DNA from 4 places in the Paenarthrobacter ilicis genome. Region 1 is predicted to be linked to each of the others. Evidence: riboswitches for the same ligand, from Rfam matches in the RefSeq annotation. Region 1 holds a riboswitch; each other region holds the start of a gene.

Region 1 (3,200 bases):
GCCGGAGTCGCTGGCAGCTCCACCGGCCCCTCCGGAGCCGGAATGTTGCCGTCCGGCTGCTCCTGCAGTACCTGCCATGCCAGCCCACAGGCGCTGTGCGGGGGTCCTGGCGCCCAAAAGCGGGCAACGGCGTGCTCATCCGGTCGTCTTCTTGGCCGCCTCGAGGAGCGACTGAAGGCTGCCCTGGGGCGCAACGGGCGCGCTTTCAGTGCTCGGCTTCCCGCTGGGGCGGGGTTTGGGTGTCTGGGTGACGGTAGGGGTGGGAGTCGGTGTTGGTGTTGGTGCAACCGTGGGTGTCGGCGGCGTGGTGGGCGTTGGAGCAACCGTAGGCGCCGGCGGCGTGGTGATGGTGTCCGACGGGACGTCACCCGGAGCGGGGGCAGGCTGTGGTGGTGCCGGTGATGGCTGGGCCGGCGCCGCGGCGGCAGGGGCGGGGTTGGCGGCCGCTGCCTGCGCGGACGGTATCCAGACCGGTGCGGCCAAGGATACGTGCGGCGTGGGGACCGACGACGGCGACACCGCGGCGGGTGCCTCGGGAACCGTTGCGGGCTGGCCGGCATGGGATGACGCCGACGGGCTGGCCGCCGTGACGTACGAAGCGCGTGGGGCGGGGGCCGCGGATGACGATTGGCGGGCGTCGTCCTGGCCCGCTCCTGCTGCCTCGTGCGACGGGGTTTCCTGTCCGAAGAACGGCATGCCCAAGGCTTGACCCAAGCCACCGGCTGTCAGTGCCAGGCCCAAGGCGCCGGCCACCACTGCCATCCGCTGGCTCATGTGCTTGACCGAGGCGGCCTTCTGCAGCACTGCCTGCGGTTCTCGGCCCAGGGCCATGGCAGGTGCCGAAGCAGCCGTGGAGCCCCGACGGACGGCCCTGCGTGTTTCGTTGCGGCGCACTTCAGTCCCGGGCGTCTCGACGCGTGTGGTTTCGCGCGCCGGTGCGGCTGCACGCGCCGCGATGACGGGGATCACTGCTGTGGCGGGCTCTTCGGACGCGGGTGTTGTTGCCACTGGTGCCATGGACGTTGGTTCTGTTGCCGTGGCGTGGGCGCGCTCCCGCTCTGCAGCCCGTTCGGCGGCCCGCGCTGCTGCACGGGTGGTGGGGGCAGGGGCGGTGGGCGCAGGGGTGGTGGGGGCAGGGGCGGTGGGCGCAGCGGTGGTGGGGGTGCCCGCAGTGTCAGCGTCCGGCGTCGTGGTTGCTGCCCGACGGCGGCCGGTGGGCCTGGGGCGCTCGGCTTCAGTCCGGATACGGCGTGGCTGATCCATGGTTGGGGACATGGTGGTTGCCTCTCAACGCCTTCGAGGTTAGCTGTCGGGTTCGGACGAGGCCGTCCGGCCGCCGTAGCGGCTTCACCCCGAGGGCTTGGAATCCAAGCCCGGGAACTGTGGGTCCCCCGCCTCTGCCGCGGGTCTGGCGGATCCCGGACAGCGGCAGAGCTCGGCGTCGGTCCGGAAGCGGCCCTATGGAGATACGGGTCGCCCTACGACGGTACCTGAGCCGGAAAGTAATGTCACATTAATGTAACGGGCGGTAGGTCTCACAGTCCGTCGCAGCCGCATGACATAAGCTGCGGGGCCGGCGCTGAGTGGCAACACGGGGAAGATATCGCCGGCCAAGGCTGGCTTCGGGGGGCACCGGCAGGTAGACATTGTTTATGGACCTGCCAGTGATGCCACCAGTACCGCCCATGCTCGCCAAGTCGGTCCCGGACATCCCGGATGTAGGGCATCACGAGCCCAAATGGGACGGCTTCCGCACCATCATCTTCAAAGACGGTGATGAGATTGTCCTGGGCAGCCGCAATGAGAAGCCCATGACCCGCTACTTCCCGGAACTCGTGGAGGCCTTCACAGCGAACCTTCCGGACAGATGCGTGATCGACGGCGAGATTGTCCTGATCCAGGGCAACAGGTTGGAATTTGAGGTCTTGCAGCAGCGGATCCATCCGGCAGACAGCAGGGTGCGGATGCTGGCGGAGAAAACCCCGGCGTCCATGGTGGCTTTCGACATCCTGGCGCTGGGGGATGAAGACCTGACCGGCAGGCCATTCTCCGAGCGTCGGGCCATCCTCGAATCGGCACTGGTAAACGCCAAACCTCCCGTCTACGTGACCCCGGCGGTCTCGGAACTGGAGCAGGCCAAGGAATGGTTCATCCAACTTGAGGGCGCAGGGTTGGATGGTGTGCTGTCCAAGCCTTTGGACGGGATCTACCAGCCCAACAAGCGCGTGATGTTCAAAACCAAGCATGTGCGGACCGCGGACTGCGTGGTGGCTGGCTTCCGGTGGCACAAAACCGCCAAGGTGGTGGGCTCCATGCTGCTGGGCTTGCATGACGACTCGGGAAAGCTGCATCACGTGGGCGTGGTGGCGTCGTTCCCGATGGCCAAGCGCGAAGCCCTGGTGGCCGAGTTGGAGCCGTACCAAGTGGAGTTGGAAGACCATCCCTGGGGTGAATGGGCCAAGCAGGATGAATCCCCCGGTGGATCGAGGATGCCCGGAGGCCAAAGCCGGTGGAGCGCGGGAAAGGACTTCACGTTTGTTCCGCTGCGTCCTGAATTGGTGATCGAGGTTGGCTACGACTACATGGAAGGGGACAGGTTCCGGCACACCACCCAGTTCAAGCGGTGGCGGCCGGACCGGACCCCGAAGAGCTGCACGTACTCGCAGCTGGAGGAGCCTGCTGATTACGATCTTGCCGAGATCCTGAACCTGCCCAAAGACTGAGGCGGTGCCGGCCCGCTAAAACGTTGCCGGCCCGCTGCCACGTTGCTGCCCGGCGACGTGGCAGCGGCTCAGCAACGGAATTGCTGCCCAGCGCCCTGCTACTCTTCGTGCCCCTGGTCGCTGCTCATGCTGCCTTCGGCCGGAGGGGTCTCGCCCGGGGGTACTCCGCCTCCGGGTTCCAGGCCGGTGATGTTCCCATCCATGGGGTCCGGGTTTGCCGAGGCAGCGGGATCCTCATCCTCGTCCTGTCGCATGTCGGGGTCTTCGTGGATGCTGTCAGCGTCGGACGTAGTGTCGAATGGTCCGGTGGCTCCGCTCACTCCGAAGGCCTGGGGATCGTTTTCCGGGTCATTGCTGGTCATGGTCAAACCCTTTCGTAAGCAGACTTACTATTTAGCTTGCCCGGCCAGCCTAGCCTGCCCGAACCAAAGGCAACAAGTGGGCCAGTGGCGGGTACCGGCGTCGTGATCAGTTGTG
Region 2 (3,200 bases), 3.0 Mb from region 1:
ACGGATGGCCTTGAAACCGCACTGGGCGTCGGAGAATCGTGCCCCCAAGGTACCGCGCAGGAGCGAGTTGCAGCTACGGGAAATAACCGCGCGCAGGGCACTGCAGGTCACGCGCGAGGATGAGGCTGAACGGGTTCCGATAGCCAGATCGGAGTGCCCGGAAATCAGCGGGGCCAGCAGGGGAGCCAACGCGGAGAGGTCCGTGGACATATCGGCTTCCATGTAGGCCAGGACCGGTGACGGGGATGCCAACCAAACATGCCGAAGGGTCTTTCCCCGGCCTCTTTCCGCGAGCCGGACCACCACCAGTTCTGGAAGTTCACGGGCCAGGCGCTCCGCTATCCGCAACGTGCCGTCGGTGCTTGCATTGTCAGCCACAGTGATGCGGAACGAGTACGGCAGCCAGTTTTTCAGGTGCCCGTGCAGCCGGCGGAGGTTATCCTCAATCCGGCTCTCCTCATTGAAGACGGGCACGGTCAGGTCCACCACCGGCACGGGGACCATGGTGTTCACCGGCCGTTGCCGCTGGGGAACGGGTGCTGGATGAGTGAGCGTCATGCATTCAGCATGGAACCGCCGTTTATGTGTGCTGTAGGCGCAAGCTGTGACTCCACTGTGAGCACCTTAAAAGCCGAAAGCCGCCCCCTTTTCCGCTGTCCGCACCAGTGGGAACCGGTGCGAATGGCGGAAAAGGGAGCGGCGATCCGAAAGGGTGTGGCTTAGTACCAGTTGTGCGACAAGTGGAAAGCCAGGGCAGCGGACGGCGAACCGTAACGCTCCTTGATGTAGTTCAGGCCCCACTTGATCTGGGTCTGGTAGTTGGTCTGCCAGTCAGCGCCGGCCGAGGCCATCTTGCCAGCCGGGAGGGACTGGACAATGCCGTATGCGCCGCTGGACGCGTTGGTAGCAGTGGTCTTCCAGTTGGATTCCTTCTCCCACAGCGTGTTCAGGGCGGTCATTTCGCCCTGGCCCCAGCCGTAGCTGCCCAGGATGCTTGCAGCGTAGGCCTTGGCGGCGGCGGGATCGTCAACTGCCTTGGGAGCTGCGGCTGCGGCGGCTGCCTCAGCGGCGGCGGCAGCAGCGGCGTCGGCGGCTTGCTTGGCAGCGGCATCAGCAGCAGCCTTGTCAGCTGCGGCCTGAGCGGCGGCTGCCTGATCTGCGGCGGCCTTCTCTGCTGCAGCCTTTTCGGCTGCGGCCTGGTCAGCGGCGGCCTTGTCGGCAGCAGCTTTCTCAGCGGCGGCCTTGTCCGCAGCAGCACGGTCGGCGGCACCCTTTGCGGCGGCGGCGTCCATGGAAGCAGAGATCTCGGCGGACTTGTTGGTGCTCACGTTGGCAGCTGCCTGCGTCCCGGCAACACGGGTGGCCTCGGGGAGGTTCAGGGCAGCGTTGGCGGCCGTTCCCAGCGATGCAACGCCCAGTGCGGCAGCAACCACACCGGCAACTACCGACATGCGGTGGCTGGACTTACCCTGGCGGGCGGCGTTCTTAAGGACTGCCTGCGACTTGTTGTTTTCATCGCGGTGGCGCGCAGAAGGGCGCGCCGGATCGTTAAATTCAGACATGTGTTGTGACCTCTCAGCGCCTGCGGAGTTAGCTGTCGGGTTCGGATGAGGTCATCCGGCCGCGCGTCACGCTGCGGCTTCACCCCTAGGGCGGCACATTGCCAGGCCCGGAGACTGTGGGTCCCCCGTCTCTGCCTCAAAGAAGAACGGACTCCGGGAAGTGGCAGAGCTCGGCGCATCCCGGATGTGGGTCCTTGGGGAAACCCACCCTTTCGACGGTACAGGAGGATTCCCCGGAAGTCACATTTAGGTAACAGAGATCACGACGCCGGTGAGTCGCCTTGCAGGCCCGGCTGACTTTCCCCGGTGCTTACGGTGGGAAGTCGCAGGGCGAACTCTGTGCGCCCGGGCCGGGACGTCACTTCCACGGTGCCACCATGGGCGGCAACAATCGAATCCACAATGGAAAGGCCCAGTCCGGAAGTCCCTTCCGACCCCGATCTCGCTGCGTCAGCGCGGGCAAAACGGGAGAAGATCCGGGTTTGGAAGTCTTCCGGAATGCCGGGGCCGTTGTCCGTCACGGTCACCACCGCACTGCCATCGGCGGAGAGCATCACGCCCGTGACCACCGTGGTTCCGCGGTCCGTGTGCTTGCGGGCGTTGGACAGCAGGTTGGCCAGGACCTGGTGCAGCTGGGTGGCGTCACCGCGCACTGTGATGGGTTCATCGGGAAGCTTCAGCTGCCAGGTGTGGTCCGGCGCCATGACTTTCTCGTCGCTGACGGTTTCGATCACCAGCTGTGTCAGGTCCACATCCGCCATTTTGACGGGCTGCCCCTCGTCCAGCCTGGCCAGCAGCAGCAGGTCTTCAACCAGCGTGGTCATGCGCTCCGATTGGCTCTGGACCCTTGCCAGCGACTTGCGGCCATCGTCGGTGAAGGTCTCGGTCATCCTCATCAGCTCGGTGTACCCACGGATGGCTGTCAGGGGAGTGCGGAGTTCATGCGAGGCATCAGCAACAAACTGCCGGACTTTGGTCTCGCTTTCCTGCCTGGCCTCCAGTGCGTTGGCAACATTGTTGAGCATCAGGTTCAGGGCGTGGCCCACACTGCCCACTTCCGTCCCCGGATGGGAGGCGGATGGTGGTACCCGCACCGCAAGTGCCACCTCACCGGCGTCCAGGGGCAACCGCGAGACTTTCGTGGCTACTTCGGAGAGCTGTTCCAGGGGCCGCATGGTCCGCCGGATGATCACGGTGCCTAGCAGGCCAATCACCAACAAGCCGCCCAGCGATACCACCACCATGGTCCACACCAGTGAGGCCTCGGCGCTTTGCTTGTCGGACAGCGGCAGGCCGGTAACAATTACATCGCCATCGTTGGTGCCGACGGCCACCAGCCGGTAATCACCGTTGGACAGGGAGCGGTCCGCCGGCTGGCTGTTGGTGGGCAGGCTCAGCAGGACCTGCTGGTCGGCGGCGGACAGTGAGACGCGGTTGCCCTTGGCGTCAATCAGTCCCGAGCTGCTGACCTCTGATCCGTCAATCCTTGCGTTCAGTGTGCCGGCGGCCTGTCCGCGGGCCTCCAGGGGATCCGGCCTGCCGGAGTTCGGGAAGTTCGACGGCGGCCTGCCGAAAGTATTTGCGCGGCTGGAGGCCTGCTCCAATTGCCTGTCCAACTGACGGTTGAACACGTTGTCC
Region 3 (3,200 bases), 2.8 Mb from region 1:
CCACCAGTTGCTGGGTGCTGGAAGCTTCTGCTTTGGAGACGTCGGTGTCGGCAGCAGTGGCCGGGAGGCCAACGCTGAGGACGAGGCCTGATGCTGCTGCCAGGACTACGGCCTGACGGCCAACGGAACCGGCATTTGACGAAACAGCCTTGGAAAGAGTGTTCAAGGGGTTCGTGCGAACCGTTTCAGCGCGATGGCGCGCAGGGGTAGTGCGTGATGACACGTAGGTAGCCTCTCCCAATGCCTGCGAGGTGAGCTGTCGGATTCGGATGGGAGTCATCCGGCCGCGCTGCTTCGAAGAAGCTTTGCGACTTAACCCCAAGGCCTCCTGATGAAGGCCATAAGTGGTTCCCCCGCCCCTGCCAGACGATTTATGCGAACGGATCCCGAGTAGTGGCAGAGCTAGGCAATCCACTCGAGTGCACCGGCCCCCTAAACAGCCGATGCGCTTTGAACGGTACAACAGTTGAACGCGAATGTCACATTCAGGTCACGGTGTGTCTCCAAATTCGAGAGACAACCATCAACTGGCTTAGAGCCAGCCCATGGGGTCTACAACTTCGCCATTGACCTGAACCTCGAAGTGGAGGTGGCAGCCAGTGGATGCGCCCGTGGTTCCGCTGAGCGCAACGGTATCGCCGCGCGTCACGGTGTCCCCCACCTTGACGGTGAAGGAAGACAAGTGGTTGTACGTGGTTTCGAGGCCGTTGCCGTGATCGATGACCACGCGGTTGCCTCCCCCGTACTCGTGCCAGCCGGCGAAGGTGACCTTGCCGGTGGCAGCAGCGTGGACAGCCGTGCCGCACTGGGCAACGAAGTCCTGGCCGCGGTGGAAGTCACCCGTGCCGCCCGTGAGGGGGCTGACGCGGTAGCCGAAGGGCGATGCCGTAGTCAGGGTGTCCAGGGGGCTGGCCATGGTGCCTACCGACGAGGCGCGCTGGATGCTGCCGGCGGACTGGGCGCTCAGCAACTGCTTGAGCTTGCCGTCCGGGTCAGCGGCCGTAGCGACGGCTGCGCGGCTGAAATCGATCTTGGCTGATGCTGCGGCGGAAACCTCGGGCTGGCTGCCGGCGGCGGCAACAGCCAGCGCAGACTCCGTCTGGCCTGATTCCGACGTCGCCATGACCGGGCTGGTCGCTGGCAGACCGACAGTCAGGGCAAGGCCGGTAGCGGCAAGCGCTACTCCGGCTTTCTGCCCGACGCCACTGGCTGCAGCGAAGTCGGCAACCTGGCGCAATGGGCTCTTACGGCGGCGGACTTGGCGCTCGGTGTCGCGGGGCCGGATCTCCATTGTGGCGCGGGCTGGCCGCAGCTCAACAGCGGGGCCGGACGCGCGGCGGCGGCCCCTGACGTTCTGCGATGTCAAACTCTGTTCCTCTCTGAAAAGCCTACGAAGTTAGCTGTCGGATTCGGGTCAGAGAGTTCAAAGACCCGGTCCGCACGAAGCGCTCACGGCACAGGGGTATCCCAGGAAGGGACCTGCGTCAGTGGGTACTTCTGCTGCGGACTTCACCCCAAGGCTGCTTCTTTAGACAGCCGCTTGTGGTTCCCCCGCCTCTGCCAGTGCTGGATGACACACCTCATCCGCTGGCAGAGCTCGGCTCCGGATAAGGTAACGCTTTGGTATCAGCGCTAGTAGTTAACTATAGGGGATTAAGTCCCGTAGTAATAAATTCGTTATCAACAGGAATCGCCGTGATCGAGGGGCCGCTGTATCACCTATCCCGGAAAACCGCAGGTCACGGACGTGGGCGCGGAGAAAAAGTGAAACCGCACACGGCTCTCAGGGGCGCGTGGTTACTTCCGGTTAAGGGTGTCCCTCAGTTGAGCGAGACGAAGACGTGCGCAGCTACCTCGGGGGGCAGTTCCAGCGCACCTTCGATCCCGGGAACCCGCACGGAGATGTACTCCCCAACCCGGGCCAACGACACGGCAGCCCCCGGGCGGATTCCGCCTTCGTCCAGCTGGGTCAGGAGCTCGGGCTCCACCTGGATGGGTTCAGCGAGGCGGCTGACAACCACGCGGGAATCAGAGCCGTATCCATCCATGGCCTGGAGAAGGTTGACATCAGGCCGCGGGAAAGGCTGCGCAGGCAATCCACCCAGTGCTTCCAGCCCCGGAATCGGGTTGCCGTAGGGAGACTCTGTGGGATGCTCCAGAAGTTCATACAGGCGGCGCTCCACACGCTCACTCATGACGTGTTCCCAGCGGCAGGCCTCATCGTGGACGTAAGCCCAATCCAGGCCGATGACATCCGCCAAAAGGCGCTCGGCCAGCCGGTGCTTCCGCATGACCTCGGTGGCACGCTTCCGTCCGGCCTCGGTCAGCTCCAAGTGGCGGTCGTTGGAAACAATCACCAGGCCATCGCGTTCCATGCGGCCGATGGTTTGAGAGACAGTGGGACCGGAGTGGCGCAACCGCTCCGCGATGCGTGCCCTGAGCGCCACAATGTTCTCTTCTTCAAGTTCCAAAATGGTCCGAAGATACATCTCAGTGGTATCGATCAGATCCGTCATCCAGCTCAGCTCTCCTCGAACGCAGTTCCTTGCGTAATCTCCACCGTACAGCGTCATCCGCCGGGGCGGCCTGTGCGCGCCCCCGGCCCTTGAACACCGACCTCCAGCCTAGCTTATTTGGAATTACTCTGGATAATTCCGGTCGCATTGTGTTGATGCGCATTCCACGTACCGGACTATGACGGACGCAGGTTCCTGCTCAAGCCCCCCTTCAGGCAGAATTGGGATGTCGATGGGGCAGTCCATGCCGCCTGCCACCTCCCCTCTCTAGTCGATACCCATTGGAGCCACACGTGAGCGACAACAGCATCACCATTCCCGCCGGGCTGCTGCCCAAAGACGGACGATTCGGCGCTGGGCCGTCCAAAGTCCGCCCCGAACAGATCGAGGCGTTGTCAGCGGCATCGTCAACCATCCTGGGCACGTCCCACCGGCAAGCTCCCGTCAAGAACCTGGTGGGCTCAGTCCGCGAGGGGCTCAGCGGGTTCTTCCGCGCACCCGAGGGCTATGAGGTTGTCCTTGGCGTGGGAGGCTCCACCGCGTTTTGGGATGTGGCTGCGTTTGGGCTCGTAGAGAAGAAGGCCCAGCACCTTTCTTTCGGTGAGTTCGGTTCCAAGTTCGCCGCCGCCACCAACAAGGCGCCGTTCCTTGAAGCTTCCTCCATCATCAAGGCTGATCCCGGTA
Region 4 (3,200 bases), 3.3 Mb from region 1:
TGGCGTCGAAGAAGATGCTGAGCAGGATCACGAAAGCCAGCAGCGCCGCGGCAATGAAACCAAGGTGCTGGAACGCGCCGAACGGGTTCGCCTTGCCGATGAGGGACAGGTCAGGAGCGCCCCATTCAGACAGCGTCGGTGCCACCAGGGACCAGCCGCGGGGGTTCACGTTCTTGCCGTCAAAGCTGGGGCCAATGTGCAGGGTGAATTCGAGGATGGCTGCCAGTGCCGTGGAAACGACGATGCCGATCAGGATGGCGCCGCGGACCTTGCGGACCACCAGCGCGATGGTGAGGATGAGGCCCACGGCGAACACCAGGGTGGGCCAGCCCAGCAGCTTTCCGTCAACACCCAGCCCCAGGGGAACAGTTGTTCCCGCGGCGTCCGGAATGCGGCGCACAAAACCTGCATTCACCAGGCCGATCAGCGCAATGAACAGGCCAATGCCCACCACGATCGCCGTCTTGAGCGCCTCCGGCACGGCCTTGAAGACGGCAGTGCGGAAACCGGTCAATACAAGGATGAGCATGGTGACGCCGGAGAGGACCACCAGGCCCATCATGTCCGGCCAGGTGAGGCCCGGGTGGGAGGCCACGGTGACGGCAACGAAGGCGTTGACACCCAGCCCGGTAGCCACGGCGAAGGGGTGCTTGGCCCAGGCGCCCATGAGGATGGTCAGGATGCCGGCCACGAAGGCCGTGGTTGCAGCCACGGCGGTGAAGCCCAGAGATGCGCCGCTGGAGTCTGCCCCGGAGAGGATCAGCGGGTTCAGGACCACGATGTAGCTCATGGCAAAGAACGTGGCAAAACCGCCGCGGATTTCCCGCGAGTAGGTAGATCCGCGTTCGGAGATCTTGAAGTAGCGGTCGACTGCAGAACCTTGTTTCAGCATGAAGGTCTCCGGGGATTGGGGGGAGTGTTCTCTCAAATCCTATGTTGCCGAATACAGGGGGCCCGGACGATTCGCCTAGTCTGTAAGGAAGCCAACACTAGGAGAAACCGTCCCATGCGTACCGTCCGTCCGCTTCTGGCCGCCGTCGTCGCCGCTCTTGCCTTCGCGTCCGCCCTGCTGTTTTCCGCGGCCCCCGCGTCTGCGCACGACGTCGCCGAATCCTCGGCTCCGGCGAACGGGACCACAGTGGCCACCGTACCGGCGTCGGTCTCCATCACGTTCAACAACCGTCCGCTGGCCATCGGTTCCGGCGTAACGGTCACCGCAGGTGGCCAGAACTGGGCCGACGGCTCGGTCGAGATCATCGATAACCAGGCCGTGCAAAAACTGCGTGAAGGCGCTCCGGCCGGCGAATACACCGTGACCTGGAGGGTTGTCAGCTCTGACTCGCACCCCATCGAAGGCACCTTCACGTTTACGGCCACCACTGGAAGCACGACGGCGACCGGCGGCACCGCTGCAGCCTCGCCGTGGGCCGGGGCTTCTTCGGACACCGTCCCGACGGCGGGCACCGCCGCTCCCGGGACCGGAACCAGCGCTCCGGCGGCGGATGCGTCCCAGCCCTTCCCCTGGAGCATCGTTGTCCTGGCGGTAGTGGCTTTGGCCCTGGTGATTTTCCTGGCTGTTACGGCACGCAGGAAACTTGCTGCGTCCAACGCGCCGGAAGACCGGGATTCCGCGGAATAACTAGGTTTTCTACGTAGCTGCGAAAATCTCGAATCGGTTACCGCGACACGCCCAGATAACAGTTCCCGTTACTTAAATGTGACTTCGGCGTGATCATCGCGTACGGTTGTACCTGTGCCTGTTCCATGTAGCAGGCACTTCCGGCCTGATTGCCTAGCTCTGCCGCAGTCCGGAATCCGTTCGCAGACAAACCTAACGGCAGAGACGGGGAACCCAATTTAGGCCGCTTCCAGCGCGCCTTGGGGTGAAGCCACGATGCTTCCGCTGAACAGCGGGGGATAGTGGCCGGGTGACTCCCATCCGAATCCGACAGCTAACCTCGCAGGCATCGGGAGAGGCTTTTTTCATGTCTTCAAGCATTCTTCGCGGCCGTCGTAAGGCGGACAGCGTACGTCCTAATCCGTTCATCTCCATCTCCAAGGCTGTTGCCAGCAACGCTTCCGGCGCTGGCCGCCAGGCAGCTGTTATCGCGGCAGCTTCGGGCCTTGTCCTGACCGGCTCCATTGCTGCCCACGCAGCTGAAGCTCCGGTTCAGCGCGACTCCAGCCCGGCCACCGTGGCAGAGACCGTCTCGGAGGCACCCACCAAGGTTGTCACCGCACTCTCCACCGCCACCGTCAACTTCGAGCGTCCCGCCGTTGCTTCCGTAGCAGCTCCGGTCATCGAAAAGCCGGCTCCGGTTGTTGAAGCTCCTGTTGTTGCCAAGAAGGCAGCCGTCGCCCCCGCCGCCGCAACGGCTCCCGTTGCCAAGGCTGCTGCAGCTGCTCCCGCCGCTGCTGCTCCGGCTGCTGCACCCGCAGCCGCTGCTCCCGCCGTCGGTGGAGTGAACGCAGCCATGGTTGCTTCCGCTTACGCCCAGATCGGCATCATGCAGGACTGCACCGCCATGGTGGAAAGGGCGCTGGGTTCCGCTGGTATTCCTGTTGGCGACCTCGCCCCCATGCAGTTCATGAACTACGGCCGGGTTGTCAGCGATCCCCAGCCTGGTGACATGATCGTCCAGTCCGGCCACGTAGCCATCTACATCGGCAACGGCCAGGCCATCAGCGGTGGCATCAACGGCAACCAGACGGGTATCCACCCCATCAGCTGGTTGACTGCAACTGGTCCCGTTACGTACGTACGCGCAGGCGCATAAGCCTCACGCTTCAGTTCAAAGGCCGGTGTTCTTCGAGGAATGACTTCCTCGGAGAATACCGGCCTTTGGCGTTAAATTATGTGCGGAAAAGTGTGATGTAGGGTTGCTGCTCGCCGTCAGGCCAGGGCTATGCCGGGTCCGGCCGGGAGCGCCACCTTGGAGGAGATTGCTTGCCCCACGGCTTTCGCTTGCCGGAGCACCTCTTTGGGCGTGGGTGTGATGAGTTCTCCCACTCCCACCAGGTGCATCCCCAGTGCACGCATGGCTGCCGCAAAGTTCTGTCCCACGGCAATTCCCAGCTCGGCCAACATGCGGCGCAGTTGGCTCTGGGCGCAGCGCGTCACCACCACATGGTCTGCCAGCAGGATCCCGTGCGCAGTGTGGACTGCCCATTGGCGGGGTGCTACTTCCAGTGGTCCGGAG

What was found. A riboswitch is a leader RNA that binds a small molecule or an ion and turns the genes downstream of it on or off. The one in region 1 is predicted to bind cyclic di-AMP.
Region 2: another riboswitch for cyclic di-AMP. It lies ahead of JOE60_RS03465 (aggregation-promoting factor C-terminal-like domain-containing protein); the one in region 1 lies ahead of JOE60_RS16925 (hypothetical protein).
Region 3: another riboswitch for cyclic di-AMP. It lies ahead of JOE60_RS04495 (M23 family metallopeptidase); the one in region 1 lies ahead of JOE60_RS16925 (hypothetical protein).
Region 4: another riboswitch for cyclic di-AMP. It lies ahead of JOE60_RS01895 (NlpC/P60 family protein); the one in region 1 lies ahead of JOE60_RS16925 (hypothetical protein).

What each region holds. Positions count from the first base shown of each region.
Region 1 is NZ_JAFBCD010000001.1:3,710,237-3,713,436, reverse strand. It holds gene JOE60_RS16925 (hypothetical protein) at 136-1,263, opposite strand; cyclic di-AMP (ydaO/yuaA leader) riboswitch at 1,278-1,424, opposite strand; gene JOE60_RS16920 (ATP-dependent DNA ligase) at 1,653-2,723, shown strand; gene JOE60_RS16915 (DUF6480 family protein) at 2,822-3,085, opposite strand; gene JOE60_RS16910 (alpha/beta fold hydrolase) at 3,192-3,200, opposite strand, start outside.
Region 2 is NZ_JAFBCD010000001.1:727,483-730,682, forward strand. It holds gene JOE60_RS03460 (dolichyl-phosphate beta-glucosyltransferase) at 1-558, opposite strand, end outside; gene JOE60_RS03465 (aggregation-promoting factor C-terminal-like domain-containing protein) at 720-1,562, opposite strand; cyclic di-AMP (ydaO/yuaA leader) riboswitch at 1,568-1,724, opposite strand; gene JOE60_RS03470 (sensor histidine kinase) at 1,823-3,200, opposite strand, start outside.
Region 3 is NZ_JAFBCD010000001.1:946,626-949,825, reverse strand. It holds gene JOE60_RS04500 (C40 family peptidase) at 1-223, opposite strand, end outside; cyclic di-AMP (ydaO/yuaA leader) riboswitch at 228-388, opposite strand; gene JOE60_RS04495 (M23 family metallopeptidase) at 533-1,366, opposite strand; cyclic di-AMP (ydaO/yuaA leader) riboswitch at 1,371-1,613, opposite strand; gene JOE60_RS04490 (iron-dependent transcriptional repressor DtxR) at 1,821-2,516, opposite strand; gene serC (phosphoserine transaminase) at 2,810-3,200, shown strand, end outside.
Region 4 is NZ_JAFBCD010000001.1:380,983-384,182, forward strand. It holds gene JOE60_RS01885 (NCS2 family permease) at 1-892, opposite strand, end outside; gene JOE60_RS01890 (copper resistance CopC family protein) at 1,007-1,639, shown strand; cyclic di-AMP (ydaO/yuaA leader) riboswitch at 1,819-1,981, shown strand; gene JOE60_RS01895 (NlpC/P60 family protein) at 1,986-2,777, shown strand; gene JOE60_RS01900 (NAD(P)/FAD-dependent oxidoreductase) at 2,894-3,200, opposite strand, start outside.